3 regions of the Pseudarthrobacter sp. NKDBFgelt genome follow, and region 2 is predicted to be linked to each of the others. Evidence: riboswitches for the same ligand, from Rfam matches in the RefSeq annotation. Region 2 holds a riboswitch; each other region holds the start of a gene.

Evidence for each region. Region 2 has a riboswitch for S-adenosylmethionine ahead of ACKAE7_RS16045 (homoserine O-acetyltransferase). Riboswitches for the same ligand answer to the same signal wherever they lie in the genome.
Region 1: linked by a shared signal. The riboswitch ahead of ACKAE7_RS03125 (DUF1737 domain-containing protein) and the one ahead of ACKAE7_RS16045 (homoserine O-acetyltransferase) in region 2 are both predicted to bind S-adenosylmethionine.
Region 3: linked by a shared signal. The riboswitch ahead of ACKAE7_RS08695 (aminotransferase class V-fold PLP-dependent enzyme) and the one ahead of ACKAE7_RS16045 (homoserine O-acetyltransferase) in region 2 are both predicted to bind S-adenosylmethionine.

What each region holds. Positions count from the first base shown of each region.
Region 1 covers NZ_JBJURL010000007.1:17,243-27,498, reverse strand. Annotated here, with positions in the region: gene ACKAE7_RS03160 (UDP-N-acetylglucosamine 1-carboxyvinyltransferase) at 1-937, shown strand, start outside; gene ACKAE7_RS03155 (glutamate--cysteine ligase) at 1,005-2,231, shown strand; gene ACKAE7_RS03150 (endonuclease) at 2,398-4,191, opposite strand; gene ACKAE7_RS03145 (DUF1905 domain-containing protein) at 4,314-4,616, shown strand; gene ACKAE7_RS03140 (isoprenylcysteine carboxylmethyltransferase family protein) at 4,567-5,130, opposite strand; gene ACKAE7_RS03135 (O-succinylhomoserine sulfhydrylase) at 5,154-6,362, opposite strand; gene ACKAE7_RS03130 (rhodanese-like domain-containing protein) at 6,363-6,773, opposite strand; gene ACKAE7_RS03125 (DUF1737 domain-containing protein) at 6,770-7,048, opposite strand; SAM riboswitch class IV at 7,062-7,175, opposite strand; gene opgC (OpgC domain-containing protein) at 7,486-9,894, shown strand; gene ACKAE7_RS03115 (GNAT family N-acetyltransferase) at 9,950-10,256, opposite strand, start outside.
Region 2 covers NZ_JBJURL010000067.1:763-11,018, forward strand. Annotated here, with positions in the region: gene ACKAE7_RS16035 (VOC family protein) at 1-427, opposite strand, end outside; SAM riboswitch class IV at 591-707, shown strand; gene ACKAE7_RS16040 (bifunctional o-acetylhomoserine/o-acetylserine sulfhydrylase) at 750-2,075, shown strand; SAM riboswitch class IV at 2,174-2,289, shown strand; gene ACKAE7_RS16045 (homoserine O-acetyltransferase) at 2,302-3,417, shown strand; gene ACKAE7_RS16050 (MFS transporter) at 3,599-4,981, shown strand; gene ACKAE7_RS16055 (alcohol dehydrogenase catalytic domain-containing protein) at 5,060-6,178, shown strand; gene ACKAE7_RS16060 (LysR family transcriptional regulator) at 6,231-7,130, opposite strand; gene mmsB (3-hydroxyisobutyrate dehydrogenase) at 7,265-8,167, shown strand; gene ACKAE7_RS16070 (CoA-acylating methylmalonate-semialdehyde dehydrogenase) at 8,229-9,713, shown strand; gene ACKAE7_RS16075 (hypothetical protein) at 9,753-10,256, opposite strand, start outside.
Region 3 covers NZ_JBJURL010000024.1:33,327-43,582, reverse strand. Annotated here, with positions in the region: gene ACKAE7_RS08730 (trypsin-like peptidase domain-containing protein) at 1-523, shown strand, start outside; gene ACKAE7_RS08725 (hypothetical protein) at 526-660, opposite strand; gene ACKAE7_RS08720 (hypothetical protein) at 755-1,123, opposite strand; gene ACKAE7_RS08715 (CrcB family protein) at 1,177-1,596, opposite strand; gene ACKAE7_RS08710 (fluoride efflux transporter FluC) at 1,593-2,021, opposite strand; gene ACKAE7_RS08705 (metal-dependent transcriptional regulator) at 2,018-2,758, opposite strand; gene ACKAE7_RS08700 (methyltransferase domain-containing protein) at 2,808-3,566, opposite strand; gene ACKAE7_RS08695 (aminotransferase class V-fold PLP-dependent enzyme) at 3,658-5,115, opposite strand; SAM riboswitch class IV at 5,150-5,263, opposite strand; gene hisN (histidinol-phosphatase) at 5,423-6,235, opposite strand; gene ACKAE7_RS08685 (ribosome small subunit-dependent GTPase A) at 6,283-7,398, opposite strand; gene aroA (3-phosphoshikimate 1-carboxyvinyltransferase) at 7,388-8,770, opposite strand; gene ACKAE7_RS08675 (DoxX family protein) at 8,777-9,325, opposite strand; gene ACKAE7_RS08670 (sigma-70 family RNA polymerase sigma factor) at 9,675-10,256, shown strand, end outside.

The DNA of each region.
Region 1 (10,256 bases), on a different contig from region 2:
TGAACCGCATATGCAGGCACTCCGCCAGTTCGGACTCTCGGTGGAGGCCACCGCAGGTTTCTACAGCGTCCAGGCCCCGCCCGCGGACACCCGGGACCGCTCGTTCGTCCTCACCGAACGGGGCGATACTGTCACCGAGAACGCCATCATGGCAGCCGCCCACCGCGAGGGCACAACCGTGATCCGGAACGCCAGCCCCAACTACATGGTGCAGGATCTTTGCTTCTACCTGCAGATGCTGGGCGTGGAGATCGAGGGCGTAGGCACCACCACCCTGAAGATCACGGGGCGCCTGTCCATCGACGCCGACATCGAGTACTTCCCGTCGGAGGACCCCATCGAGGCGATGAGCCTGATCACCGCGGGCATTGTCACCAACTCCGAGGTGACCATCCGGCGCGTGCCCATCGAGTTCATGGAAATTGAGCTGGCAACGCTGGGCCAGATGGGCCAGCAGCTGGAGATCTCCGGGGAGTACATGGCCCGGAACGGCCGGACGCGCCTGGTGGACGTCACCACCAAGCCTTCGGAGCTGCACGCTCCGGAGGACAAGATCCATCCCATGCCGTTCCCCGGGCTCAACATAGACAACCTGCCCTTCTTCGCCGTCATTGCCGCGAATGCCCAGGGACAGACCATGATCCACGACTGGGTCTACGAAAACCGGGCGATCTACCTTACGGAACTCAACCGGCTGGGCGCCCAGGTGCAGCTGCTGGATCCGCACCGGATCTATGTCAACGGACCCACAAAATGGCGTGCGGCCGAGGTGGGCTGCCCGCCTGCACTTCGCCCGGCAGCCTGCCTGCTGCTGGCGATGCTTGCCGCGCGGGGAGTATCAGAGCTGCGGAACATCTACGTCATTGAGCGCGGCTACGAGGACCTGGCGGAGCGGCTGAACGCCATCGGCGCGAAGGTGGAGTACTTCCAGGACTGACCTTTCACGGTTCGTCATGAAAGGCGGGGTCACCCCAAAATCTTCCTGCCTGCCGCAGAATGACAGTATGCGTACATTCGGCGTCGAGGAAGAGCTCCTGATTGTTGACCCGAAAACAGGGGAGCCGCTTGCACTGGCCGATGCCCTGTTGTCCGGGCACAGGATGGCCGCCGACGATGCTCCCGATGCCCGCGCGCTGGAAACCGAAGACAAGACCGTTTACGACGACGACGAGATGGGCTTGAGTGCCGAGCTTAAGCTTGAGCAGATCGAGACCCAGACGCGGCCCTGCCTGGAGTATGGTGTCCTGCTGGACCAGATCCGTGCCGGCCGGACGCTTGCTGACCGGGCTGCCCAAAAGAACGGTGCCCGGGTGGCGGCGCTTGCCACCTCGCCCTTGGCCTCCACCAGCCATACGACACCGGACCCCCGGTATGCCCGGATGCTGGAGCGCTTCGGCCTCACGGCGCAGGAGCAGCTCACGTGTGGCTTCCATGTGCATACCTATATTGAATCGCCGGAAGAAGGCGTGGCGGTCCTGGACCGGATCCGGGACAAACTTGCCGTGCTGACCGCGTTGAGCGCGAACTCCCCGTTCTGGAACGGTGTGCCGACTGGCTTTGAGAGCTACCGGACCCAGGCCTGGAACCGCTGGCCCACCTCAGGACCCGCGGGGATCTACGGAACCTACCCCGCGTACCGGCGGGTGGTCACGCGGCTGCTGGACAGCGGGGTGATGCTGGACGAGGGGATGCTCTACTTCGACGCCAGGCTTTCGCGGAACCACCCCACCGTGGAAGTGAGAGTGGCCGATGTCTGCCTCCGTGCCGAGGATGCCGCGCTCATCGCACTCCTGGTGCGTGCACTGGTGGAGTCGGCCAGCCGGGAGTGGCGGGACGGGGTGGACCCCGCGCCAGTGCCCACTGTGCTGTTGCGCATGGCTGCATGGCAGGCGAGCAGCAGCGGGCTTAGCGGGGAACTGTTGGATTTCGGTACCTTCCGGCCGGCCCGGGCCACGGATGTGGTGCGTTCGCTGGTGGATTACCTCGCGCCCGTCCTGGACGAACAGGGGGAGCTCGCCATCGTGCGGCAGGGCGTGGAGGACATCATCGCCCGCGGCACCGGGGCGGCTGAGCAGCGCCGGGTCCGTGACAAGGCCATGGCAGGTTCTTCACCCGAAGATCTCGGCCTGGGCGCCGTGGTAAACCACGCGGTGAATATCACCATGCGTGGGGCCATGGACCTTTCGGAAGTGGAAGCGGCCCCGGACCTGCTGCGCGTCCGGCAGTCCTAGGCGCTCCTGGGCATACGAGGGGCTGCCTCTTGAGCAGACAGGGGCTGCGCGTACGGCAAGGCATATGCCACGGGAGGCTGGCCAGCTTTATACCCGGGGGCGCGCTGGGCAGATCTCCGCGTCCGGCGACCTTGCTCTGTCCTAAAGGAGCGATAGTTGCTCTCTCCTAAAGGACAGCAAGGGAGGCTTCCAGCAGTAGGTGCCACTCAGGGAACGGATCCTGGGGAAGTTCATCCTCGGTGGGTCCGGGGTCTTCCGGCACGTCCACGTCTGGCGGATCGAAGTCATCGGGCAGGTCCAGGTCCTGGGGCATCCCAAAGTGCTCAACAAAGCCCTGGAGGGTCAGGCCTCCGATCGCAGACAAACTCGGTTGTCCTTCCGATTTCGTTGCCGTACTCCACATGTCCGTAACCCAGTCTGGCCAGTGGGGTGGTTCCCAGTCCTGGTGTTCGCTTTTGTAGTGGCGCCCGGACGGTGAGATCCAGCCGGGTGGTTCATCCTTGGTGGCCGGTGTCGGTTTCCACCCGCTGCTGTGCCGAAGTTTGTGGTGCTTCGGGCAGGGCTGTCCGAGATTGCTGATCCCGGTGGTCCCGCCATGGTGCCAGGCCAGGAGGTGGTCTGCCTCGTTATCCAACGAAGGGTTGCTGCAGCCGGGGAAGGGGCATGTGCCGTCCCGCAGCCGCAGCCAGTTCCGCATGGCTTTGGTAACCCGGTAGCTGGTCCGCCCGATCTCCAGCGGCGCCCCGTCCCTCGGATCGACAAGGACCCGGTGGAACGAATCGGCACCGTTCGCGACCAGGTCCCGTGCCATGGACGGCGGGATGGGCCCGAAGCCGTCCAGCACGGCCGGCTCATCCGTCAGGCCCATCAGCGCGACTACCGGGACCATGACGAGCACCTGCGCCCGCACCGCAGACGACAGCCCGACGGGATCCATCCCGGCACCCGCCCCGTCGTTGGTACCCAACCCGTCGCCGTTGCCTGTACTCACCCATTCGCTGTTGCCTGTATGAAGGCGGGAGCTGTCGCCTGTATGAAGGCGGGAGCTGTCGTCTGTATGAAGGCGGGAGCTGTCTCCATTACCGCGGCTGGCGCCGCTGGTGAGGATCGCTTCGGCGAAGTCGTCGGCCCGGATCTGGGTGAGGGTGCGGGACTCGTCGGGTCCCTGCGCGGCCCGGGCGAGGGCGTTGAGCCGGTTCCAGCCCGCCATTGCCTGATGGGCGGGGAGGCAGGCCGAGAGCCAGGCCATGCCGTCCTGGTCCGGCCGGTATTCCACCCGCCGGTCCGCCAGACCCTTGGCGTGGCGCTTCTCGATCGATTCGGGATGGTGGCGTTCGCGCCAGGTACGGGCCTTGGCCTTGAACCGGTAGGCGGGCATCTCCCCGATCATGGCCGCGGCGCCAGGCCGGACCGTGTCCGGGTCCAGGAAGTGCGCCTCCAGAGCGGCTGCCCCGGCGGCGTCGAGGGTGGCTGCCTCCTCCGCCATCCCCCGGGCATGCGCCCAGGAAATCGAACCGCCCTGCAACGCTGCGAGCGTCCGTTGCAGGGTGGTTGTCAGGGCGTGGGACTCGGCCAACAAGGCACCGGCGGCGCGGTCACCGATCACCAGGGCACACCCGACCTCGGCCACCAGGCTCCGGTCCTGCGCCGTGGCCTCATGCGGCGAGGACGGCGGACCGTTCAGCACACTCGTGGCGGCCGCGAGAACCTGAACCGCCTGAGCCTTCAACGCCGCCAGCTTCGCCTCCGCCCGGGCCACCCCGGCAAGGACATCCAACGCCCCATCAGCAACCCGCTGCAACTCATCATCCAAACCAGCAGCAGGAGTTGGGCCCGCTTCTGCGGCAGGATCCGGCTCACCAGCCGCGGCACCGTCCCTGCCATCCAACGCAGCAGTAAACGCAGCGATGCCAGCCATAACGGCTTCCTCCGCCTGCACCACCGCCGGGTTCGTTTCCATACAAACATCATCTTGCGGGGGTCTGACAAAAAGAGCCATGCGGCAGGGGCTGTGGATAACTAGTGGGCTGCTGGTCATCCACAGCCCTGGCGGCACTACCGCAGGCATGCCATACTCGGCGCGTGACGTCGTCGTACTCGTTCAAAGCGGAGCTGTGGCTGTACCCGGGCGAGGCTGGCTGGCATTTCCTCACCCTGCCGCCGGACGTGGCGGACGATGTCCGCGCACAAAATGCAGGGCGCAGCAAGGCGTTTGGCTCAGTCCAGGTGAGTGCAGAAATTGCCGGCCACACTTGGCAGACCTCGCTCTTCCCGGACACCAAAACAGGGACGTACCTCCTGCCGGTCAAGAAGGCCATCAGGGCCAAGGCACGGATCAGCGAAGGCGACGCCGTCGAAGTCCGCCTCTCCGTCCAGGGCACCTGAAGCCCACACAGCGCCTGATGCCCGCACAGCGCCTTCCCACATAGCGCGGCACCGCCCTCCGGTACTCAGCGAACGCCCCACCGAAGGAAGCGGCGAGGCTGGCCTCCTCCCGCAAGACCTGGCGATGGACGGCACCGGCCGCCACCGGAAGTGCGGCCAGGCTCCACGCGTTGCGCCGTACCAGCCCAATGCCCAGATGCAGCAGCGTCCAGCCCACATACATAGGGTTGCGCGAGAATGAATACGGGCCGGACGTCAAAAGCTCAGCCGGCCGGGTGAGGAGAGTGCGGTGGGCTGCCCACCATGACCAAGTGACGAGGACGCCACCTGCGGCGAGCGATGCGCCGCCCGCTGTCCGCAGACGCCTCTGCCAGCGGCTTGATATCCCCGAAAGCCTGATTGGAACCAGGCGCTGAAGGGCCGCGCCGGCGGCGATGCCCAGCAAGTTCTGCTCCGGCAGGGGGATGTTGGACAGCAGCAGCCGCCAGCCGGGAGCAGCGACCTTTCCAGGCATGTCCACCACCACCGTCCGGAGTGCTAGATCTGCTTGAGCGCCTGCTCCAGGTCGCCGATGAGGTCGTCCACATCCTCCAGCCCAACGGAAAGCCGCACCACGCCGTCGCTCAGGCCGATCGCCGCCCTGCCCTCCGGCCCCATGGCGCGGTGCGTGGTGGTGGCCGGGTGGGTGATAAGGGACTTGGCGTCGCCCAGGTTGTTGGAGATATCGATGATCCGCAGGCCGTCCAGCAGCGCGAACGCTGCTTCCTTCCCGGAACGGCCCCCGGAGGGCGCAAGCTCGAGGGTGAGGACGGTGCCTCCGGCGCTCATCTGCTTTGCCGCCAGCTCATACTGCGGGTGCGATTTCAGCAGCGGGTACTTCACCCAGCTGACAGCAGGCTGCTCCTCCAGCCACTCTGCGAGCCGCAGCGCGGTGGCCGAGGAATGGTTGACGCGCAGCGCCATGGTCTCAAGGCCCTTGGTGAGCACCCACGCATTGAACGCGGACAACGCCGGTCCGGTGTGCCGCATCAGCTGCTTCACCGGGCCGTCGATGAACTCCTTGGTGCCCAGGATGGCGCCGCCGAGCACCCTGCCCTGGCCGTCGATGTGCTTGGTTCCGGAGTACACAATGACGTCCGCGCCGAACTGCCCGCAGCGCTGCAGCAGGGGAGTGGCGAAGACATTGTCGACGACGACGGTCGCCCCGGCTGCGTGCGCCAATTCGCTGACCGCGGCGATGTCCACGATCTCCTGCATCGGGTTGGATGGCGATTCAAAGAAGACGGCGGTGGTGGGCTTGGACAGGGCCTCGCTCCACTGCTCCAGGTCCGGCCCGTCCACGAAGACGGTTTCCACGCCCCACCGCGGCAGGATCTCGTTGAGGATCACAAAGCAGGATCCGAACAGCGAGCGGGCGGCAACCACGCGGTCTCCGGCTGCCAGCAGGGCACCGAGGGCGGTGAACACAGCGGACATCCCGGACGCCGTCGCAAAGCACGCCTCGGTTCCTTCCAGCAGGCGGAGACGCTCCTGGAAGGTGGCCACGGAAGGATTGCCGTAGCGGGAGTAGACAAAGCGCTCGTCCTCGCCCGTGAAGGCGCGCTCGGCGGCAGCGGCGGATTCGTAGACAAAGCCTGAGTTCAGGAAAATGGCTTCGCTGGTTTCCTGGAAGTTGGTGCGGTCCAGCCCGCCACGCACGGCCTGGGTATCGGGGCTCCAGCCGGCGGCATCCTCGTTGAAGGTCACTTAGATCTTTCCCAGGTTGGTTGGCAGGCCGCGGTTCTTCCAGCCGTTGACGGTGCGTTCGCCGAAGCGGTCGGGGTCGCCTTCAAAGCCCTCGAGCACGTTGTAGGAGGTGAAGCCGGCCTGGGTGGCCGCTATGGCTGCCGCGATGGACCGCTGGCCGGAGCGGCACAGGAACACCAGTTCGGTTGAACGGTCCTCGGGCGCCTGCTGGTTGAGGTCGTTGATGAAGTCAGGGTTGGGGATGCCGCCGGGGAAAGTCCACTGAATGAACAGCGGATCGTTTTCTGTTGCTTTAGTCTCCGGGATCCCGATGTGGGCCCATTCGCCCTCGGTGCGCACATCCACCAGGATGGCGCCCTGTTCCAGCTTGTCCCAGGCCTCCTGCGGCGTCAGGTCTCCTGCGTAGCTCACGCGTGGCCCTCGCCGTCGAACTCAAGGTCGTCGCCGGCGGACTCGAGGTCGTCCACGGCGTCCGCCACTGCGGCGTCCGCAGAGGCGATCGCTGCCGGCAGGACCACGGCCTGTGCCACGATCACGCTGGTGCCGTTGAAGGTTGCCGCCGGGCTGCCGTGCAGCACATAGCCTTCGGCCAGGGCGTTCGAGATCCGCTCGCAGAATTCACGGTTGTCCGGGCCGCTGACGAGGCGGTAGGACAGTTTTTCTTCAGGGGCAGGTGCGTCAGACACGACGGATCTCCTTCTCTCACGCTTGCAGCTCGAATGGTCGATATGCCGAGTATTCACCTGAGGCACCCCGCCGTGGAAGGAGGGTTGCCGACCGGCCAGTCAGGGCTTGGCGCCGGTACTCATTACTCCCCAAAAACGTAACACTTGCCGCCCGGCGCTGCACCGCCGTCGTCGTCATGTTGCGTAACTGAAGGATGCAGGGCGGACCGCGGCGCAAAAGACGCGTCCGCCGCCTCTCTTTAACTTACGACGGCGACGCCACCTTGGGTGCGCGGGCGCCAGGTGCCTGCCGCCCCCGTCAGCCCGATAAAGTTTCTGCAGGGGCGCTCCGCCCCGCCACTGGAGAAATCAGTCCCTGGGGGGTCTTCATCAGCACGCAATCCGATGCCGCGTCCACACGTCCCGCCCGGAGCCGCCGGCTGCGGCCCCTCCACCGGATGGCTGCGCTCCTCGCCGCCGTGCTGATGGCCGTCCTGGCGGTGGTGGTGCCCGCCGGGTCAGCGCAGGCAGCGCGGAGCTTCCCGGAGGAAGGCAAGCCGCTGCTGGGGGCAGTCCTCGAATGGGGAGAGGACACCGCCGGCGGCTTCTCCGAACGGCTCAGGGCATCCCCCGCAATCTTCGGACACGACATCGCCTTCCCGTTCCGTGCCGCGGAGGAGAACGATATCCGGGGCTTCCTGGAGCAATCCGCCGGGCAGGGTGCCCATGTGATGCTCACGGTGAGGCCTGCTGTCCCGCTGGACCAGGTCACCGCTGACGCTGCCGCGGCCTTCGCTGGGGAAGTGCGCCGGTTGCAGGGGGATTTCAATGGCCAGCTGCTCATCCGCTTTGCGCCGGACATGAATGCCAGCTGGGTGGAATGGGGCCAGCAGCCGGGCGACTACCGGCTGGCATTCCGGGCGGTAACGGCGGCGTTTCGGGATGCCGGCGCCAGCTATGTCATGGTGTGGGAGCCGTACCTGGGCAAGGACTACCCCTTTGACCGGAACCGGAATGCGCCCGGGCCCGGAACTGAGGGATTCTCCCTGCTGGACACTAATGGGGACGGCGCCTGGAATGGCTCGGACAAAGCCTACGAACCCTACTTCCCGGGAGACGACGCCGTGGACTGGGTGGGCCTGACGGCCTACCACGATGACACCGCAGGGGGCGCCGCCGTCAATACCGTACCCCGCACCGGTGAGCTGCAGGAGATGCTCACGGCCTCCGGCGGGGAGAACTTCTACGGGACATATGCCGCGGGGCTGGACAAGCCTTTCATGCTGCAGACTTCAGCCTTCTACAGCCCGTCCTCCGGAGGCGCTGCGGAAGGGGAGATCAAGAACGGCTGGTGGGATCAGGTCCTGGGCGTTGCCGCGTCACCCGACTTTGCACTGACCGGGGCAGTGGTCTGGGACGAACGCACCAGCACACGGGACACCGGGGTGGCCAGCATCGACTGGCGGCTCACCGGAAACGCCGGTATTGCGGACGCTGCCCACACCCGGCTTGAGAAGTCGCCTGTGCTGACGGGGCCTGTTACCGATGTCAGCTCGGGTCCCGGGTTCGTCAGGTCCAATACGCTTTCGGGGGCTGCCGCCTGGACCGTTGGGGCCGCGCTCATCATCCTCCTGGTGGCGCTGTGGCAGCTCCCCGCCAGGTTGAGTGCGGTCACGGCGTGGGGCTACAGCGATCCGTCCGGCAGGGACTCACGCGTGGACCTGCTCCGCGGCCTGGCCATCGTGTTCGTGGTGGTGAACCACCTGGGCATGGTGTCGCTGTTCCAACTCCTGACCCAGGAAGCGGTGGGCTTCGTTTCGGGTGCCGAGCTGTTCGTCCTGTTCTCCGGCCTGGTGGTGGGCATGGTCTACGGGCCCAGGGCGAAGGACGATTTTGGAACGGTGGTGGACCTCACCTCGCGCCGGGCAGGCAAGCTCTACGTAACGGCGCTCGTGGTGCTGGTGGGCGTCTTCCTCCTGTCGCTGCTGCCTTTCTTCCGGACCGAGGCGCTCACAACGTTCGTGGACCAGGGCACCGGCGGGGCAGGACACGACGGAGCCGGACGCACCTACGATCTTTACGCGGGCATGGAATCGCTGTTCCAGTTCCCTGTGCCGGCGCAGGTGCTTCCCGCCATCCTGCTGCTCCAGTTCGGGCCGTGGCAGTTCAACGTGATGGGCCTCTACGTGGTGCTGCTGCTGGCCAGCCCGCTGATCCTGGCCGCCCTCAACCGCGGCAAAACTGTCTGGGTGCTGGCGGCATCACTGGCCGTGTACGCGGTGGGTACGGTGACGCGTTTCCGGCTCTTGCCGTCGCAGTTCGAGGATTCATTCCCCTTGCTGGTGTGGCAGGTGCTGTTCGTCATCGGCCTGGCGGCCGGGTTCCACCGGCGGGGCATCGTGGCCTGGCTTTCAGCGCACACGTGGGTGGTGGCGGCCTGCACTGCCCTGGCCTTCGCGTTCGCTTTTATGTCCTGGGGCAACCCGTACCTGGCCAACGGGTTTGACGTGCGACTGGCGATCATCCCGGACACCGCGTACCGGGCCATGTACGACCTGTTCTTCGGGCGCACCTACCTTGCCCCGGGCCGGTTGCTCAACGTCCTGGTCCTGGTGGTGGCGGCGTATGCCTTCCTCACCGCGTACTGGAAACCGGTACAGCGCGCCTTGGGCTGGTTCCTGGTTCCCCTGGGCCGAGCAACCCTCTACGTGTTCATCATGCATGTGGTCCTCATCGCCGTGATCGCCAACATTTCGGTGCTCCAGCAAGAGAACATCCTCATCAACACCCTGGCCTACGCCGTGGTGCTGGGGCTCCTCTGGGTAATGGTGCGGACGCGGTTCCTCTTCAAAATCATCCCCACCTGAGGATGCGCCCCGGCGCGCAGCCCGTGCGCTCTTGCCGGGGGCTGACAGGAGGGGCTCAGGCGTGCGGCAGGATCAGCTGGTGAAGCAGGTGGTCCTGCCACTGCCCCGCGATTTTCAGGTATTCCGGCGCGACCCCGATCTCCCGGAACCCTGCACGCTGCAGGATCCGCCGCGACGCTGTGTTGTGGGGCAGGGTTGCCGCCTGGATACGGTGAAGCCCAAGCGTCGTCCGGGCGTAGTTGGCTGCGTGGAGAACGGCGGCTGTGCCGATCCCTTGCCCGGTGAGTTCGTGGTCCACCCAGTAGCCCAGATTGGCACTGAGGAAGGGGCCGTGCACGATTCCCGTCAGCGTGACCGCCCCA
Region 2 (10,256 bases):
CGCCCTCCCACTTGAGCATGTACGGGACCTGGGGGTCCGCGATCAGGCCGAGGATGCCGATCTGTTTCCAAACCAGTTCGCGGCCGTCAGGGAACTTACGGTTGCCGTTGACTGAGGAGCGGCCCAGGCGTTCCTCAAAGGGGGCCAGGTCATCTACCTCGACGCACCAGCCCATCCAGCCGCCGCCGGCTGCAGACCGTGCACGCACTGCCTGGCCGAAGGGGGCCTTGTCCGAAGCCGGGTGGTCCAGGACCTCAACGACCTCAAGGTACTTGTGCCCCGCGAGCGGGATGATCATATTCCGGGTTCCGAACCGAGGGTGTACTCCACCCTTCACTGCCTCAACGCCGAGGGCAGAGGAAATACGTTCGGTGGTGGCAGCCAGGCCATCGTGTTCACAGGCGTAAGAGACGTGATCCATGCGCATGGCAACATCTTGGCACTTTGTGATCGGGCTCTCAGCTAAGGGTAGCCTTACTGGGATTTCCCCTGCGGAAAGTGATTGCGCGGACTCCCGCAGGGGTCATGCGCGGGACCATGTTCGTCACAATGCTGTGCCGCTTTGTGCAGGTGTTCCTACACTGGGCTCAGGTTATGAGTGCCAGCGCCAAGCCCCGGCTTGCTGGCCGGCAACCCTCCTTCCGCGGTGGGGTGCCCCGGGTGAGGACCTGGCTGTCCGGTAAATGGCCGGATGGCAAGCGCGGCCCGCGGTGCTTCGTGCATGCCGGGCCCAGTCAAAGGAGCCTTAGTTGTCCAACGGATGGTCATTCGAAACCCGCCAGATCCATGCAGGACAGGAGCCGGACAGTGCCACAGGCGCCCGGGCACTTCCTATCTACCAGACCACGTCCTTCGTTTTTCCCAGCGCCGAGAGCGCCGCCAACCGGTTCGCCCTTGCTGAACTGGCACCCATCTATACCCGCATCGGCAACCCCACCCAGGAGGCCGTGGAACAGCGGATCGCCAGCCTTGAAGGCGGGCTGGGGGCACTGCTGCTGAGTTCGGGCCAGGCCGCCGAGACCTTCGCCATCCTGAACATTGCGGAGGCCGGCGACCATATTGTTGCCAGCCCCAGCCTTTACGGCGGAACATACAACCTCTTTGCCCACACCCTGAAGAAGTTCGGCATTTCGGTGACCTTCGTGGCGGACCCGGACAACCTGGAGCAGTGGCGCACTGCAGTGCAGCCCAACACCAAGCTGTTCTTCGGCGAGGTGGTTTCCAACCCCCGGCAGGACGTCCTGGACATCGAAGGCATCTCCCAGGTGGCACACGAGGCCGGTGTGCCCCTGATCGTGGACAACACCCTGTCCACCCCGTACCTGATCCGCCCGCTGGAATGGGGAGCGGACATCGTTGTCCATTCGGCAACCAAGTACCTGGGCGGCCACGGCTCCGCGATTGCCGGCGTGATCGTGGACTCAGGAAACTTCGACTTCGGCAAGGACCCGGCGAAGTTCCCGGGCTTCAACACCCCGGACCCCACCTACAACGGGCTGGTGTACGCCAGGGACCTGGGCAAGGACGGTGCCCTTGGCGCCAACCTGTCCTACATCCTCAAGGCCCGCGTCCAGTTGCTCCGGGACCTGGGCTCCGCCGTCTCCCCGTTCAACGCATTCCTGATCGCACAGGGCCTGGAAACGCTGAGCCTGCGCGTGGAACGGCACGTTGCCAACGCCACGGAAGTGGCGCGCTGGCTGGAGGGAAGGGACGACGTCGAATCCGTCGCCTATGCGGGGTTGCCCTCCAGCCCGTGGTACGAGCGGGGCCGCAAGTATGGCCCCAAGGGCACGGGCGCCATTGTGTCCTTCAACCTGGCCGGCGGAGCCGAGGCCGGCAAGCGCTTCGTGGACGCGCTGGAGCTGCACTCCCATGTGGCGAACATCGGTGACGTCCGCTCCCTTGTCATCCACCCGGCGTCGACCACCCACAGTCAGCTTTCCCCGGAGCAGCAGGCTGTTGCCGGCGTAACCCCCGGCCTGGTCCGGCTGTCGGTGGGAATCGAACACATCGATGACATCCTGGCGGACCTGGAAGCCGGATTCCGGGCAGCGAAGGATGCCACCGGAGCCTAGCCAGGCACCCGAAGAACCCACCACGGCGGCAGGCCGGGGAAGTCACAACCAGTCACACTCTTGGCGGCAGGCGGGGGCTGTTTCGTACACTCGAACCAGGTCATGAGTGCCAGTGACAGCCCCGGCTTGCTGGCCGGCAACCCTCCTTCCGCGGTGGGGTGCCCCGGGTGAAGACCTGGCCTGCCGGTCATTCGACGGCGGGCAAGCGCGTAGAAGAGGTCTTGCCATGACGGTTACCGTCACCCGTACCACCGTCCCCGAACACGGAATCGTCCGCTATGCCTCCATTGGGGGACTGGACCTTGAAGCCGGCGGCTACCTGCCCGAGGTCACCCTGGCCTACGAAACCTGGGGCACCCTTAACGCGGACGCCAGCAATGCCGTCCTGATCGAACATGCCCTGACCGGCAGCACCCACGTGACCCGCGGCGATACCGACGAACCGGGCTGGTGGGAGCAGCTGGCCGGGCCGGGTGCGCCCGTGGACACGGACCGGTTCTTTGTAGTGTCCATCAACATTGTGGGCGGCTGCTACGGGTCCACCGGGCCGTCGTCGCCGGCACCGGACGGGGCCCCCTGGGGATCCCGGTTTCCCCTGGTCACGCTGCGGGACAGCACTGTGGCGGAGGCCCGGCTGGCTGACCAGCTGGGGATCCGGAGCTGGTTTGCGGTGCTGGGCGGTTCCATGGGCGGAGCCCGCGCACTTGAGTGGGCCATCTCCTTCCCGGAGCGGGTGCAGCGCTGCGGAGTGATCTCCATCGGCGCCGCCAGCACGGCCGAGCAGATTGCGTTCGCACAGGCGCAGACCCTGGCGATCCGCCAGGATGCCAATTTCAATGGCGGCGACTACTACGGCGGCCCGTTCCCCGAGGACGGCCTGGCCCTGGCCCGGCGGATCGCGCACATCACCTACCGCTCCGCGGCGGAACTGGAAGGCAGGTTCGGCCGCGAACCCCAGGCTCCGGAGTCACCCCTGCAGGGTGGCGTCCTGGCCGCCCGCGGACGCTACCAGGTGGAAAGCTACCTGGACCACCAGGGGAACAAGCTGGTCCGGCGGTTTGATGCCAACAGCTACATCGCCATCACCGAGGCCCTGATGAGCCATGACATCTGCCGGGGCCGGGGGCCGCTTCCCGAGACCCTGGCGCGGTCGCGTGCGCGCTTCTTCGTGGCAGCCGTGGATTCTGACCGGCTCTATTTCCCGGCCCAGTCCCGGGAACTTGCCGCGGCCCTGCCGGGAGAAGTGGACGTCCACGTCATTGAGGCGCCGATAGGCCATGACGGCTTCCTGACCGAAATAGGCCAGCTGGGCCACCAGCTCCGGGCGCACCTCTCGGCATAAAACTTCCCCTCACAGGCAGGCAAATGTGCATTTATGCAGATAGCCTCTGCATGATTCGCCGTTGAGCTTGGTGTTCAGGCGGACCATACTCGTTGGGACCCGGCGGTTCGTGGCCAAAATCACACGTATCCGCCACAGACTGTCCCAGTGGTGTCGAAGAAGACGCCGAAGGAGTTCATCAATGAGTACGGAAAAGTCCGCCGCGCGGCGGCCCGAGGAAACCGACGTCAAGTCCTCAGGCCTGAAGAAGGTCGTCACGGCCTCCATGGCCGGCACCGTGGTTGAGTGGTACGAGTTCTTCCTCTACGCCTCCGCCGCCACGCTGGTGTTCGGCAAGCTGTTCTTCCCCAATTCCGGAACCGAGCTGGACGGCATCATCGCAGCCTTCGTCACCTACGCGGTCGGCTTCGTTGCCCGCCCCATCGGCGGCATCGTCTTCGGCCACTTCGGCGACAAGTTTGGCCGCAAGCAGCTGCTGCAGCTGAGCATCATCCTGGTGGGTGTTGCCACCTTCCTCATGGGCTGCCTGCCGACCTTTGCGCAGATCGGCTACTGGGCCCCGGCGCTGCTGGTGTTCCTGCGCTTCGTCCAGGGCTTCGCGGTGGGCGGCGAATGGGGCGGAGCCGTGCTCCTCGTCGCCGAGCACAGCCCGAACAAGTCCCGCGGCTTCTGGTCAAGCTGGCCGCAGTCCGCTGTCCCCATGGGCAACCTGCTCGCCACCGCCGTCCTGTTCACCCTGTCCTCCACCCTCTCCCCGGAAGCCTTCCTCAGCTGGGGCTGGCGCGTCGCCTTCTGGCTCTCCGCAGTGATCGTCATCATCGGCTACTACATCCGCACCAAGGTCCAGGACGCGCCGATCTTCCTCGAGGCCCGCAAGGAAGTAACCGTCGAGAACAAGGGCTACGGTGTTGCCGAAGTCTTCCGCCGGTACCCGCGTGGCGTGTTCACCGCCATGGGCCTGCGCTTTGCGGAGAACATCCTGTACTACCTTGTAGTCACGTTCTCCATCACCTACCTGAAGGTGGTGGTGCAGACGGACACCTCCCGCATCCTGCTCCTCCTGCTGGTGGCACACTTCATCCACTTCTGCGCAGTACCGCTGGTGGGCAAGATGTCCGATTCCCTGGGACGCCGCCCGGTGTACATGGCCGGTGCAATCCTCGCAGGAACGTGGGGCTTCTTCGCCTTCCCGATGATGGACACCGCCAACGATTTCATTATCCTGGCAGCCATCACCATCGGCCTGCTGTTCCACGCCCTCATGTACGCTGGCCAGCCGTCCATCATGGCGGAAATGTTCCCCACCCGCATGCGGTATTCCGGCGTTTCCCTCGGCTACCAGGTGACCTCCATCGTGGCCGGCTCGCTGGCGCCCATCATCGCCAGCTCGCTGCTGGCCAGCTTCGGCTCGTCCCTTCCGGTGGCGTTCTACCTCCTGGGCGCCTGCGTCGTGACAGCGATCTCGGTGTTCTTCCTCAGGGAAACCCGCGGTATCTCACTTCATGATGTCGATGCCGCTGACGCCCAGGGCACCGCCGATCTCCTGGCCGCGGCCAAGAAATAGCCGCCAGGAAGTACTCCCCACGGCACAGCACCACGGCCACGGCAGCTGCCTGTCCACAAACATAAAGTCAGGAACACCATGCGAGCAGCAGTCCTCTATTCCACAGTTCCTCCTGGCACCAGTTACGCCGAAGCGCAGCCCCTGGTGGTCCAGGAGCTCAGCCGCCCCGAACCCCGCGCCGGCGAGCTGGGCGTCACCGTCACCTACTCCAGCCTGTGCCACTCAGACCTGTCAGTGGTGGACGGATCCCGCGTCCGGCCGCTTCCCATGGCACTGGGTCACGAGGCCGTGGGACGGGTAGCGTCGGTGGGTGAGGGCGTCACCGACGTTTCCGTGGGGGACCACGTGGTCCTCGTTTTCGTCCCCAGTTGCGGTTCCTGCCGCGCCTGCCTGGCTGGGCGGCCCGCGCTCTGCCACCGGGCCGCCGAGGTCAACGGCTCCGGTGACCTTCTGCACGGTGAGGCGCTGCTGCGCACGCCTGCGGGGGAGCGGATCAACCACCACCTGGGGGTTTCCGCCTTCGCGGATTACGCGGTGGTGGCCCGCGAATCAGTGGTGGTGATCGACGACGACGTCCCCGACACAGTCGCGGCGATGTTCGGTTGCGCCGTGCTCACCGGAATGGGCGCCGTCCTCAACACGGCCGACATCCGGGAAGGCCAGTCCATCGCCGTCTTCGGGCTCGGCGCAGTGGGGCTTTCGGCCGTTATGGCTGCCACGCTCGCCGGTGCCTCCGCCGTCATTGCCATTGATCCGAACACGGCCAAGCACGGACTTGCCATGAAGTGTGGGGCAACCGCGGTGGGGACCCCGGAGGACGCCGCCCGCCTGATCTCGGAAGCCGCGGGTGACGGCGTGGACATCGCGATCGAGGCAGTGGGCTCGGCCCCGGTGATTGCGTCCTGTCTCGGGCATGTGACGAGGGGCGGCGCGGTGGTTTCCGTCGGCCTGCCGCACCCCACCGCTGAGCTGACAGTGCCTGCGCTGCAGTTTGCCGGCGCGGGCAAGCGGCTGCTGGGCTCCTACATGGGCGACGCCGTTCCGGACCGGGACATTCCCCTCTACCTGGGGTACTGGCGCGAGGGCCGGCTACCCGTTGAGCTGCTGCACACGGACACCAGGCCACTGGCGGAGATCAACGAAGGCCTCGACGCGCTCGCCGCCGGGCAGGTGGTGAGGCGGCTCTTCCAGGCGTGAAACCGGCCTTGGGGCCACGACGCCGGCGTCCTCCACCGAAGCTGTCAGCAGCTCAGGCGGCCAGCAGATCCTGGCGCTCCGCCACCTCATGCTGAAGCGCACCGATCACGGCCTGCACCCGGGCGGACCGCAGCGACTCCGGGCGGGCCACTGCCCAGATGGGGACCTGGCGCTGGAACGCTTCGGGGAGCACCGGAACGAACTCGGGGTTGCGCGCCACCATGAAGTTCGGCAGCAGCCCGATTCCGGCGCCCCGGCGCACCGCCTCCACCTGGGCAAAGATGCTGGTCGCCTGGAAGCTGGACTTCGGCATTGGAAGCTGCGAGGACCGGTGCCCCAGCTCGGCAACCTGGAGCGCGGACTCAACGTAAGAGACGAAGCCGTGCTGCCTCACGCCGTCGGGCGTCTCCGGCAGGCCGCGCTCCGCGGCGTAGGCGGGGCTGGCGTAAAGCCGGAGGAAGTAGTTGGTCAGGAAGATGGCCTGGGCGTTGCTCACGTCGGTGCGTCCCACCACCACTTCAAGGTCCACGCCGGAGCGGTTCTGGCTGACCCTGCGCGTGGCACTCAACATCTCCACGTTCAGCAGTGGATGCCGCTGCTGCAGGCGGACCAGCGCAGGCGTCACGAATTCGGCGCCGAACCCGTCGGAGGTGCTGATGCGCACCATGCCGGACAGGGCGTCCCGGTCCTGGCTTGTGGCAGCGGCCAGCGAGCCGAGCGTTTCCTCGATCCTTTCCGCCGCGGCCACGGCCGAAGCTCCAAGCTCCGTGAGTTCCCACCCGTGCGGGCTGCGCTCCAGGGTGCGGCCGCCCAGCTGCCTGTCGAGGGCCAGGATCCGGCGCGAAATGGTGGTGTGCGTTGTGCCCAGCGTTTCGGCGACGGCGTTGAAACGCCCCAGCCGGGCCACTGTCAGCAGGATCAGCAGGTCGTCCGGACTCGGTAGCTGCGTCATGCCTGCCTTCCAGGCATGTGCATCAGTGCACATGCCATCTGTGATTTTTTCCCTTGATTGCACTATAGCGGGGTGTGATGGTGGACACAGACGTTACGGCCGCCGGTCGGAGACACAGCAAAGGAGCTTATGCCATGGCAGTAATCGGTTGGATTGGTTTGGGGAACATGGGAGGGTCCATGTCGGCGAACCTGGCAAAGGCCGGGCACGACGTACGGGGGTTCGACCTCAACCCGGCAGCCCTCGCCGCCGCTGAAGCCGGAGGGGTAAAGCCGGCAGGCAGCATCGCAGAAGCCGTGGCGGGCGCCGACGCCGTCTTCACCATGCTTCCGAAAGGCGAGCACGCCAAGGCGGTCTACCTGGGCGGGGACGGGGTGCTGGCGCACGCCGCTACAAACACCCTCCTCATCGATTCCTCCACCATCGACATCGCAGCCGCGAAGGAACTGCACGACGCCGCCGCTGCCGCCGGCTTCCGCTTCGTCGACGCCCCGGTTTCGGGCGGCATGAGCGGCGCAAAGGCTGGAACGCTGACGTTCATGGTGGGCGGCGAACCGGGCGCCGTGGCGGACGCCAGCCGCTTCATCGAGCCGATGGCCGCCAACGTCATCCCCACCGGCGGACCCACCACGGGGCAGGCGGCCAAGATCTGCAACAACCTGATGCTCCTGATCAACCTGGCGTCCACGGCGGAGGGTGCCGTGCTGGCGGACAGGCTGGGCCTGGACAAGAAAGTCTTTTGGGACATCGCCTCGGTTTCCTCCGGTGACAGCTGGGCCCTGCGCACCTGGTATCCCGTACCGGGTGTCGTTCCCACCGCAGCATCCAACAATGAATTCGCACCCACGTTCACCGCCGAACTGGCGAACAAGGACATCGGACTGGCCATCAGCGCTGCCGAGGACACAGGAACGCCGCTCGAAATCGGCAGGCACGTGCAGCAGCTGTACCAGCGCCTCATTGACGCAGGCGAGTCCGGCAAGGACTGCTCCATGATCATCAAGCTTGCCGATGGCTCGCTCGATGCTGCGAAGTAGCTGCCTGCGCGAGTCCGCCGTCCACGCCACAGCCATCTGAACTCCTTAGAAAGAAACCTTCATGCACACCATTCCGCATTACATCAACGGCAACCGCGTCACCGAGGCCGAGCGCTTCGGCCCCGTCTTCAATCCCGCCACCGGCGAGCAGGAAAAACAGGTGGCGCTGGCCTCCGCCGCCAGGGTGGAGGAAGCCATTGCCGCAGCCAAAGCCGCGCTCCCGGCGTGGCGGGCCGCGAGCCTCGCCAAACGGACCAACATCTTTTTCCGTGTCCGCGAAATCCTCAATGAGCGCAAGTCCGAGCTCGCCGCCATCCTGACCAGCGAGCACGGCAAAGTTCTCTCCGATGCCGAAGGGGAGATCTCCCGTGGCCTCGAGAATATCGAGTTCGCCACCGGCCTGTCCCACATGCTCAAGGGAGAACGCTCCGAGCAGGTGTCCAGCGGTGTGGATGTCCACTCCGTCCGTCAGCCCGTGGGCGTGGTGGCCTGCATTACGCCATTCAACTTCCCGGCTATGGTGCCGCTCTGGATGATCGGCAGCGCCCTGGCATGCGGCAACACAGTGCTTCTGAAACCCAGCGAAAAGGACCCGTCCTCTGCCGTGTTCATCGCTGAGGTGTTCGCCGAGGCCGGACTCCCGGCCGGGGTGCTGAACGTGGTCCAGGGCGACAAGGAAGCCGTGGACACCCTGCTCGAGCACCAGGATGTCAAAGCAGTCAGCTTCGTTGGATCAACACCCATCGCCCAATCGATCTACAAGCGGGCAGCCGACCACGGCAAACGGGTCCAGGCCCTGGGCGGAGCTAAGAACCACATGGTGGTCCTGCCGGATGCGGACCTGGACATGGCCGCCGACGCCGCCATCTCCGCCGCCTACGGCTCTGCGGGTGAGCGATGCATGGCGGTGAGCGTGCTCGTCGCCGTCGGCAGCATCGCCGACGACCTCGTGGCTGCCATCAAGAGCCGGATGGCCACCCTTAAGATCGGCCCCGGCACGGATCCGGCATCGCAGATGGGTCCGCTGATCACCGCGGAACACCGCGAGAAAGTTGCCTCCTACGTTGCCGGCGCCGAAAGCGAAGGGGCCACGGTGGTTGTGGACGGCCGGTCACAGCAGTTCGACTCGAACGGGTTCTTCATCGGCGTCAGCCTGGTGGACCACGTCAAGCCCGGCATGAAGGTCTACGACGACGAGATCTTCGGCCCCGTCCTGTCCGTGGTCCGGGTGGACAGCTACAGTGACGCTGTCCGCCTGGTCAACGACAACGAGTTCGGCAACGGGGTTGCCATTTTCACCCGCGACGGCGGCGCCGCGCGGCAGTTCGAGTTCGACGTCGAAGCCGGGATGGTTGGCGTCAATGTGCCCATTCCGGTGCCGGTGGGCACCTTCTCCTTCGGCGGTTGGAAGAACTCCTTGTTCGGTGACACCCACATGTACGGGCCGGACAGTATCCGGTTCTACACCCGCGGCAAGGTAGTGACCACCCGGTGGCCGGACCCGGCAACATCGGTCATCGACTTAGGCTTTCCCCAGGTGGACTGAGCCAGCAGGCCGACTGAACGGGCGGATGCCGGTTGTGCCCTAGCCGTCCATGATTTCGCTGCGGCGGGCCATGTATTCCTCAACGGACAGTTCTCCGTTGCTGTACTGCTGGTCCAGTTCCGCGAGCTTGCGCGCCCGGAACCCTTGCGGGGCCGACGGCGGCGGGGGAGTGGCGGGGGCAGCGGGCTGCTGTGGGGCTTCTTTGTGCTGGTCCTGTCCGTACGGCTGCTGTCCGTACGGCGGAAACTGCTGGTCCGCGGGCGGGACCGGCTGGATTGGGGGCAGGGGCTGGCTGGGCGGCAGCGGCGCCGGCTGCCCGATCTGGCGGAATCCGCCCGCGAGGTAGTCCTGCTGGGTGAAGCCGTCCCGGGGCTGCTTGCTCTGCGGGCCGCTGGAACCAAAGCCCCCCGGTCCGGGGAACTGCCCGGAACCCGGGAACTGGTCCGGATACCGTCCCGAGAAGGTTTGCTGCTGGTCCCGGCGGGCCACAGACTTCCGGTACATCCGCATGGCCATCGGAATCACGAATGACAGGATGATGAT
Region 3 (10,256 bases), on a different contig from region 2:
GGTCTGGGCAGGCGGCAACCGGAGGGTGATCGAGGATGTCATCCAGACCGATGCGGCCCTCAACCCAGGCAGTTCCGGCGGCGCGCTGGCGGACGCGCATGGCCGGATCGTCGGCATCAACACGGCAGTGGCAGGCGCCGGTCTGGGACTCGCCGTTCCCATCAACACAACAACACGGCGCATCATCTCAGCCTTGTTGGGAGACGGGCGGGTCAGGAGGGCATACCTGGGCGTGGTCAGCACGCCGATCCGGCTGAACGCCAGCGCAGTGATCAGGACGGGCCAGCGGGACGGGCTCAGGGTGGTGGAGGTTCTGGCCGGGTCACCCGCAGACCGCGCGGGCCTGGAGGCCGGCGACGTCATCCTGACCGCCGGAAGCCGCGCCGTCAGCAACGCCGAGAGCCTGCAGAAGCTGCTGTTCGCCGATGCGATCGGACAGCCACTGCAGATCAGGGTGCTGAGGCGCGGCAGGGAAGAGGACCTCGTTGCCGTCCCCGAAGAAATGCAGGCAAACGGGCAGTAGGACTACCGGCGCTTCTTCAAATGCGCGACCGCGTCCTGGTCAGCCTCAGGGTGCTTGGACTTCTTCTCGGCGCGTTTTTCCTTGATGGTCTTGACCGGCTTCTTTGCCAGGTTCTGGTGGGGTGTTTTGTCCGGCATGGTGCGTGCTCCTTATAGCAGGGGACGGGCTGCGTCCCTCCTCGTAAGCTACGCCCTTTCGGCCCCGAATGTAATGGCCTGGCAGTGCGGGAAATCAGTCCGGGACAGGCACGTCTGCGATGCCCACAAAACGTGTCCCCACGCCGTCGAACTCGCTGCGGACGAACCCCGGGCGGACCGCAGGCACCTCGTCCGGGCGGTGGTGGCCGCAGATCACGTAGGTAAAGTCCGGCCACCACTTCTTGGGGCGGGCCGCCTCCTCGTAGCCGCAGACCGCGCATTCGAGGTGGACCCAGACCGGGCGCTTGCCCGTGCGGTTGGCACGGGACTGGACCAGCCAGGGCGGAGGGTTGTCCAGGATCTCGCCCAGCTGGGCCTCGGTCAGCCATTTTGGAAGGCCGTGGCGCTGTGCCATCTCCATGGGTACATCAAGGGCAATGGCCGCGTCGCGTCTGCTAATCATCACCATCCACGATACGGGAGCCCCCCAAATCAGGGCCCCCGGGGCCGCGCTTCCTACACCGTAGATACCAGGGCGATCCCCGCCGCCGCCGCAGCCAGGCCCAGGACCAGGTTGGCGGCAACGTTCACCGCAGCCGACCCGAGGCGTTCCTCGCTCAGCAGCCGCACCGTGGCCGTGGTCCAGGAGCTGAAGGTGGTGAGCCCGCCGGCTAAGCCTGTCGCCAGCCCCGCCTGCCACTCCGCGCCCAGCCCCAGTCCCGCACTTAGACCGTGCGCAGCGCCGATTATGAAGCACCCCGCCACGTTCACCAGCAGTGTGGCCCAGGGCCAGTGCAGCCTCACGGAGGTCCGGGCCCCATGGCCGCCGGCACGCACAGTCTGCCGGGAGCTGTGATGGGCGAACCAGCTGTCAATGCCGAAGCGGAGGAGGGCGCCTGCCACCCCGAAAAATCCCACCAGGACCGCGGCTATCATTGACCGCTCCCGGACGGTCGGCCAACAAGCTTTCCAGTCCGCCACCCAAGGCCCGCCGCAGCCAGCCCCAGCACCACCGAAAGCGCCAGATATGCAGTCCACATTCCGTGCTGACCCGCCCGCACCAGCTGGTCCAGGGAAAAGACCACGGCTGAGAACGTGGTGAAGGAGCCCAAGAGACCTGGCCCCAGCCCTGCCCGCAACCAGAAGGGGGTGCGCGGGCGGGCCATCCAGATGGTGGTCAGGGCGGCCAGGACAAAGCTGCCCGCCACGTTGACGCTAAGGGTGGTCCAGGGAATGGATCCGGAGACTTCCGGAAAGGCCAGCCCCAGGACGTACCGGAGTTCTGTCCCCGCCAGGCCCCCTGCGGCAACGGCCAGCCAGGCGCCTGCCCTGGGTGCCCACGATGTCTTCGGCCCGCTCATGCCCCGGGCGAGCTGGGGGGAAATCCGGCGTCCGCGAGAAGGCAGCCTGGGTGGGGGCGGTCGCTGTGGACCCACAGCGCCGACGTGATCTCATCGGCCAGGTCGTAGTCGCGCGTACGGCCTGAGTCCCGGACACGCACCACCAGGGCGCCTCCGAACGGCCTGCGGCCCACCACCTCCACTTCGGCGTCGAGGTCTATCTCTTCGGCCGCAAGGTAGCGGAGCAGGTCCGGGTTGTCATCGCTGATCCGGGTGATGCGGCCCGTGTGGCCCTGGTCCAGCTCTCCCATGAGGTGCGCTCGGGGCATAAAGACCTGGCCGTCCGCCGTGGGGATCGGATCGCCGTGCGGATCCCGCTGCGGGTTGCCCAGTTTCGCCGCAACGCGTTCTATGAACGTGTCCGAGACGGCGTGCTCCAGAAGCTCGGCTTCGTCGTGGACCTCGTCCCAGCTGTACCCAAGCTGCTGAACAAGGTAGGTCTCTATGAGGCGGTGGCGCCGCACCATGGCGAGGGCAAGCTGCAGGCCGGACGCCGTGAGCCTGATGGCACTGTACGGCTTGTGGTCCACCAGGCCCTGGTCCTTCAGCTTCCGGACCATCTCCGAAACGGAGGAATTGGCCACCCCCAGGCGCTGTGCCAGCTGGGAGGAGGTGATGGGTTTGTCCTGCCACTCAGTGAAGGAATAGATGACCTTGACGTAGTCCTCTATGGAGGAGGAGGGAGCACTGGTCTTCACAGGATCCAGCCTACCGGCTGCCCTTGGCCGCACGTGGACTGGAGGGCGCTCATGCCCGGACCGCCCGCCATGCGAGCGTCAGGTACGGCAGTTTCAATTCTTCGTCCGGCCCGTGGCCCAAGTGGTCGTGAAGGTACCAGTCCAGGTTGGCCAGCACTTTCGCCCGGGTGGCCTCGCCGGCGCGCAGGTAGTAGCTCCGGGATTTTGTCAGCTCCATGAGGTCTGCGGTTGTCACGGAGTCCTGCCAGCGCGTGAGGTGGTCCTCCAGCGCCTCGAACTCGGGTCCTATGAGCGGGCGGTGGCCGGGTTTGTAGACATCCCCGGCATGCATGATCCTGGAGAGCCGGTGAACCCAGGGGACGGACGTGTCCAGCTGGTTCCAGACCAGTCCCAGCGTTCCGTGGGGGCGGAGGACGCGGGCCAGTTCGGTGCTGGCCCTCAGGGCATCGCACCAGTGCCACGCCTGCGCTACGGTGACGACGTCGAAAGCCGCGTCAGGCAGGCCGGTCGCCTCTGCGGTGCCAAGGACAGCCGTGGCGGCGGGGCAGTGCTCAGCCAACTGCCCGAGCATGTCCGCTGACGGGTCCACGGCCGTGACGGACAGACCGAGGTCGAGCAGCAGTTCGGTGAATTTCCCGGTACCGGCGCCCACGTCGAGCGCATTGCGTGCCCCTGGAGGCACCAGCCAGCGCGCTGATTCGCCAGGGTAGCCGGGCCGCACCTGCTGGTAGTGCCTGCCGCCGTCCTGGAAGCTCTGGCCGAGCTCCCGGCGCCGGCCGTGATCCAGCCGTGGGCCACCCCGTGCCACGCGCGGCCTCCTTCATCCGGTTTTTTGGTGTCCTCCGAATTTACCGCATCAGCCGCAGCGGCAGGGCACCAGCCGGCAGGCCAGCCCCGGGTCAGTCGTCGATGCAGGGCGCGGCTCCGGCCGTTCCCGGTGTGTTGGGCGCCCAGTGGGGGTACGTGCGGTTGTCATGGGCCGGAACCCAGCGGCCCGCGTCCACCACATAGTCCCAGCCAAGGCCCTTGGTCCGCAGGTCCCGGATGCCGGTCAGCAGACGCTCGGCATCCTCCAGCCTTGAACCGACGCCGAAGCTGGCCCGAAGGGAACCGGAAGGAAGGCCCAGCCGCTTCAGCAGCGGGTGCGCGCAGAAGCGGCCGTCGCGCAGGCCCACTCCATGTTCTGCCGACAGGTAGGCGGCCACCAGGCCGGCGTCGTAGCCTTCCACGGAAAAGTTGACCACGCCGATGGTGTCGGTGTCCGGGTTCGTGTCCTTGAAGATCTGGTGGACGGTGACGCCGTCGATCTCCTGTAGGCCTTCCACCAGGAAGGAGCGGATGGCTGATTCGTGGGCATGCCAGCGGTCCTGGTCCAGTTCCGCGATGACCTGCGTGGCGCGGGCCAGGGTCGCCGCACCCAGCACGTTCGGTGATCCGCCCTCGTGGCGGGCCGGGCCGGTTGCCCAGCTGACGCCGTCGAGCCTGGCTTCCTTGACGGCGCCGCCGCCGGCAAGGTGCGGTGTTCCGGCGTCGAGCCAGTCCGGCCGGCCCACCAGCACGCCGGCACCAAAAGGTGCGTAGAGCTTGTGGCCCGAGAAGGCTACGTAGTCGACGTTGTCCGCGGTGATGTCGATCCGCCGGTGTGGGGCCAGTTGGGCCGCGTCCACCGCGATCCTTGCCCCGTGCTCGTGCGCCAGCGCGGCAAGGGCACGGATGGGAAGGATTTCGCCCGTGACGTTGGAAGCTCCGGTCACGGCGAGCAGGCTGACGCCGCCCTGCTGCAGTTCCGCACGGACGGTGTCAATCGTTTCCGCAATGGTGTCCGCTGCCACGATGCTGCGGTGGGGGACACCCTGCCACGGCAGGAGGTTGGCGTGGTGCTCAATGTCGAGGTAAAGGACGTCGCCGTCGGGCCGTCCGTCGGTGACAGGCAGGCATCCCGCCAGCAGGTTGAGGGAGTCAGTGGTGTTCCGGGTGAAGATCACCGAATCGTCCGGGCGGCCGCCCACGAAGTCGCGGACGATGGCGCGGGCGTTCTCATAGACCGAGGTGCTGATCTGGGACGCGTAGCCGGCACCGCGGTGGACGCTGGCGTAGAAGGGCAGGATCTCGTTGAGGTAGGCCGACACCACCGAGAGGGCGGGGGCCGATGCGCCATAGTCCAGGTTGGCGTACCGGACGTGGCCGCCGTGGATCAGCGGGGCCTGGATTTCGGCGCCGCTGACCGCGGCGAGCGGACGGCCGGCGGCGGTGCGGCGCTGGTTAAAGAGCTCCGGTGAACCCGGCAGGGCGGCTGCCTGATGCTGGACAGCGGCTTGGGGGGAGGCGGCTTCGGGGGAGACGGTGGCAGTTGTCACAGAGACCTCACTTCACAACAGGACTCCATGCAGGAATCCGCGCTTGCCGCATCCGTTCCGGACCGGCCTGGTCGTCACCCGGGGCACCCCACCGCGAATGGAGGGTTGCCGGCCAGCAAACCGGGGTTTTGCGCTGGCACTCGTGACCTGGTTAAGAGCGTAAGACATGGGCAGCGAAGGTTAAAAGCCCGCGGAAATGTTAAGGGCTTTGTTACGTACGGTTGAAAAGAGGCACCTGAACCGAAGAACACGACGGCGGACGCCTCCTTTCGGGGGCGCCCGCCGTCGATTATTCGTGCTGCCGGGACTAGAGGAGGTCGTCCAGGTTCGGGTTAAGCCGGCGCAGCACCTCGGAGTGCAGGATGGAATTGGTGGCCAGGGCGTTCCCGCCGAACGGACCGTCCTCGCCCTCCAGCGAGGTGAAGCGGCCACCCGCCTCCACCACGATGGGCACCAGTGCGGCCATGTCGTAGAGGTTCAGTTCGGGCTCGCAGGCGATGTCCACCGAACCTTCGGCCACCATGCAGTAGGACCAGAAGTCACCAAACGCCCGGGTCCGCCACACGTCCTCGGTAAGGCCCAGGAATTCATTAAGGTTTCCGCGTTCCTTCCAGCCGCCCAGGCTCGAATAGGAAAGGGAAGCATCGGACAGGCTGGACACATTGGACACCCGGAGGCGGGTGGCCGCGGCAAGGGAACGCCCCATGTAGGCTCCCATGCCCTTGGCGGCCCACCAGCGCTTGCCCAGGGCGGGAGCGCTGACCACGCCCACCACCGGCTCGCCCTCATCCACCAGAGCGATCAGGGTGGCCCAGACAGGAACGCCCCGGACGAAGTTCTTGGTGCCGTCAATGGGGTCGATAATCCACCGCCGCGACCCGTGGCCTGTGCTGCCGAACTCCTCGCCGAGTACGGCATCGCGTGGACGGGACCGGGAGAGCTGGCCGCGGATGGCCTCCTCGGCTGCCTTGTCCGCATCGGTGACGGGCGTCAGGTCCGGCTTGGTCTCAATGTGGAGGTCCTGGGCCTTGAAGCGGCTCATGGTCTGGTCATCCACGGAATCGGCCAGGACGTGGGCCAGGCGCAGGTCATCGTTGTAGCTCGAAGCGGGTTGGATCATGGTTCCAAACTACCGTCTGCGCGCCGTTCTGCCGGGAAGCGGGCCCGTCAGGTGACGCTTCCCAGTTCCTTTGCCTCCTGGGCTTCCAGCCGCGGGTCCGTGCCGAGGAGGCGCCGAAGGGAGCCAAGCCTTGCTGCTCCGGTGGGGCCGGCGTGCCCCGCGCCCACCCATGCGTCCAGTCCGCAGTTCACCGCAGTGGCGGTGTGCTTGCACCCTCGCTCGCAGTCGTCGATGCCGGGGGAGAGGTCCGGGAACGAGCGGAGGATGCGGTCCGGGTCCACGTGCGCCAGGCCGAACGAGCGGATGCCGGGGGTGTCGATGATCCAGCTTCCGGATGGCGCATCCGCCAGCTTCAGCGCAAGGGCCGACGACGACGTGTGCCGGCCGCGGCCCGTCACGGCGTTCACTCCGCCGGTGGCCCGTTCCGCCCCGGTCAGCGCATTGACCATCGTTGACTTTCCAACGCCTGAGTGTCCCAGCATCACGGTGACCTTGCCGTCCAGGTAGCCCCGCATCTCGGCGACGGCCGAGCTGTCCAGCCGGGCGGACAGGCCGTCGTCGGAACGGGCGTCAATGCCCGAGGCCGCGGAATCGGCCGTCCGGCTGATGATCACGGGAAAGTCCAGGTGGGTGTAGGTGGACAGCAATTCCGCCGGATCTTTGACGTCCGCCTTGGTGACCAGCAGGATCGGTTCGATGCCGGCGTCGTAGGCGGCCACAAGGGCTCGGTCGATGAAGCCGGTCCGCGGCTCGGGGTTCGCTGCTGCCACCACGATCACCAGCTGGTCGGCATTGGCCACCACTGCCCGTTCCACAGGGTCCGTGTCGTCCGCGCTGCGCCGCAGCAGGGTCTTGCGGTCCTGGATCTTCACCAGCCGTGCCAGGGTGTCCGGCTCCCCGGAGACGTCGCCGACCAGAGAGACAAAATCTCCTGCGACCACCGGGTTCCGGCGGAGTTCCCTGGCCCGGGCGGCAATGACTACCCGCTCCTTGCCGGAGTCTTCTCCCACCACTGCGGTGTACCGGCCCCGGTCAACGGTGATGATGCGTCCCGTGACGGCGTCATCATGGCTTGGCCTGTCCTTGGTGCGGGGCCGGGAGCCCTTCTTGCTGGGCCGGATCCGGACGTCCGATTCATCCCAGGAATCAGTGCTACGCGCCACCGCTGGAACCTTCCGACGCCGCTGCGGCGGGGCCATTCTGCGCCAGCATGTCTGCCCACAGCCGGGGGAAATCCGGCATGGTCTTGGCGGTGGTGCCGATGTCCTCCACCTGGACGCCCTCCACGGCGAGGCCGAGTATGGCTCCCGCGGTGGCCATGCGGTGGTCGGCATAGCTGTGCACGACGCCGGCATGCAGCTGTGCGGGACGGATCACCAGGCCGTCGCTGGTTTCCTCAGCGTCGCCGCCAAGTCGGTTGATCTCCGTGACCAGGGCGGCGAGGCGGTCCGTCTCGTGGCCCCGCAGGTGCGCGATGCCGGTCAGCCGGGAGGGGCCGGCAGCCAATGCACACAGGGCGGCCACGGTGGGCGCGAGTTCGCTGGTGTCGGCGAAGTCTCCGCCCTTGATGCGGGGGCCCCCGGTGACCGTGAGGACGCCGTCGTCCAGTGTTACCTCGGCGCCCATCGTGGCGAGGATGCTGCGCCAGAGGTCACCGACCTGCTGCGTTTCGTCCGGCCAGCCGGGGATCCGCACGGTTCCGCGGGAGGCCAGCGCGGCGGCGAGGAAGGGACCGGCGTTGGACAGGTCCTGCTCGATCCGCTGGTCGAAGGCGCGGATGGGGCCGGGGCTGACCACCCAGTGGTTGGGCACCGAGTCATCAACGGCAACCCCGGCGCCGCGAAGGACTGCCACGGTCATGTTGATGTGGTCGAGGCTCGGCACCGGCTTGCCCACGTGTTCGAGGTGCAGGCCCTCGGTGAACCTTGCGCCCACCAGGAGCAGCGCCGAAACGAACTGGGACGACGCGCTGGCATCGATGACTAGGTGGCCGCCGCGGACCTCACCTGTGCCTTCCACAACGAACGGCAGTGACGACGGCGTCCCGCCCCCCTCTGCGGAAACGGCCACTCCCAGCGCAGTGAGCGCCTCGATGATGGTTCCCATCGGCCGTTTGCGGGCATGGGGGTCGCCGTCGAACACGCTTTCGCCGTTCCGCAGCGCGGCCAGCGGAGGAACGAACCGCATGACCGTACCCGCGAGCCCGCAGTCGATCCTTGTGAGGGGAGACACAGCATCCGGGTCCAGCGGAACCACTTCCAGGTCGGGCCCGAAGGCACCGTCCCCGGGAACCTCCGTGATGGTGGCGCCCAACTGCCGGAGCGCCTCGATCATGAGGGCTGAGTCCCTCGAATGCAGGGGTGCCCGCAGGCGGGACGGCCCATCGGCCAAAGCGGCAAGAACCAGGTACCTGTTGGTCAGGGACTTCGAACCGGGCACGGTGACGGTGGCATCGACGGGCCGGGAGGCGAAGGGCGCGGGCCAGTGGGGAAGGGGCGTTCCGGAGTCATCCCGGACGGCGGCTGCTGCGGTCATGCGTTGTTAGGCCCCCGTGGCCTGTTCCACAGCGCGCCGCACAACCTTGTCCGCCTTGTGGAGCTTCTTGTTGGTGGTCTTCCGGGCGTCGGCCGCCAGGTGCGAGGCGTTCTTGCGTGCATCCGCGGCCAGGTGTTCCGCTCGCCAGGCCAGGCCCGGCTTGCCGGCTGTGTCAACGGATGCCAGCAGGGCGCCGCCGCTCAGGGACAGGTTCTTGAGAAGCTGGTTACGGCGGTTTTCCCGCCCTTCCTTGGTGCTGATGTCCGCACTGCGCCACTCAACAAAGGTGTTCAGCAGGGAGATCACCGTGAGCAGCGTGGCCGAGAGCCTGGAGAATTTGCCCAGTCCGAAAAGCACGCCGGCTCCCACCTGCGTTCCGCCGATAACGCGGGCCAGGGTTTTCTCGTCCGACTTGAAGGGCAGGGACGCGGCAGCCTTGCGAAGCAGCGGCGAAAGCTGCTGCGCGGTGTCATCGGCATTCTTGAGCTTATCCACTCCGGCAATGACGAAACTGGAGGCCAGCATGGGGCGGGCGAGCGTGCGGAAAAAGGACATGGATTTCCTCCTGGATGGACGAACCGCATCGAAAGCGGCGGAGTCCGTTCTAGTCTTGCACTTTTGGGGAATATTTGCCGAAGGCATGAGGTTATTCATGACGCATCCGGGAATGCTCTGCCGCAGGGAAACCCTGGGCTACATCTGGGCCTGCCGGCAGGCACAGATCGACGGATGCAGATTTCCAGATGCAGATACAGGGATGGACAAGCAGAGCGGAGTTGTGCCCTTGGCGCGGGTGTTGGACGGAATTGAAACAGCAGGCCCGGTGGCGATGGACTCATTCGAGGCTGAACCGCTGAGCTATGGCTCGCCGCGGGCGCGCAGCCTCCCAGTAGACTTGAAGGCAATGAGCACCCTGGATCCGGCCGTCGCGGCCATGTATGAGGCTTCCGACAGTGAAGCGAAGAGCAGCGCAGCAGCAGGGCATGAGGCTGCGGACTCGGCTGTGGTCCCGGCGCCTGCCGAAACCGGCGGGGACCTGGTGGATGTTTCCACTGAGTCGGTGGAACAGCGCCGCCTGAGGTTCGAACGCGATGCGATGCAGTACGTCGATCAGCTGTACTCGGCTGCCATGCGCATGGCGAGGAATCCGTCTGACGCCGAGGACCTTGTCCAGGAGGCCTATACCAAGGCCTTCTCTGCTTTCCACCAGTACCGGCCCGGGACCAACCTCAAGGCCTGGCTGTACCGCATCCTGACGAATACCTACATCAATCTGTACCGAAAGCGGCAGCGTGAGCCGCTCCAGTCCAACTCGGACACCATCGAGGACTGGCAGTTGGCGCGGGCCGAGTCACACACCTCCAGCGGACTCCGTTCCGCCGAGGCAGAGGCGTTGGACCACCTTCCGGATTCCGACGTCAAAAGGGCGCTCCAGGACATCCCCGAGGAATTCCGCCTTGCGGTCTACTTCGCGGATGTGGAGGGG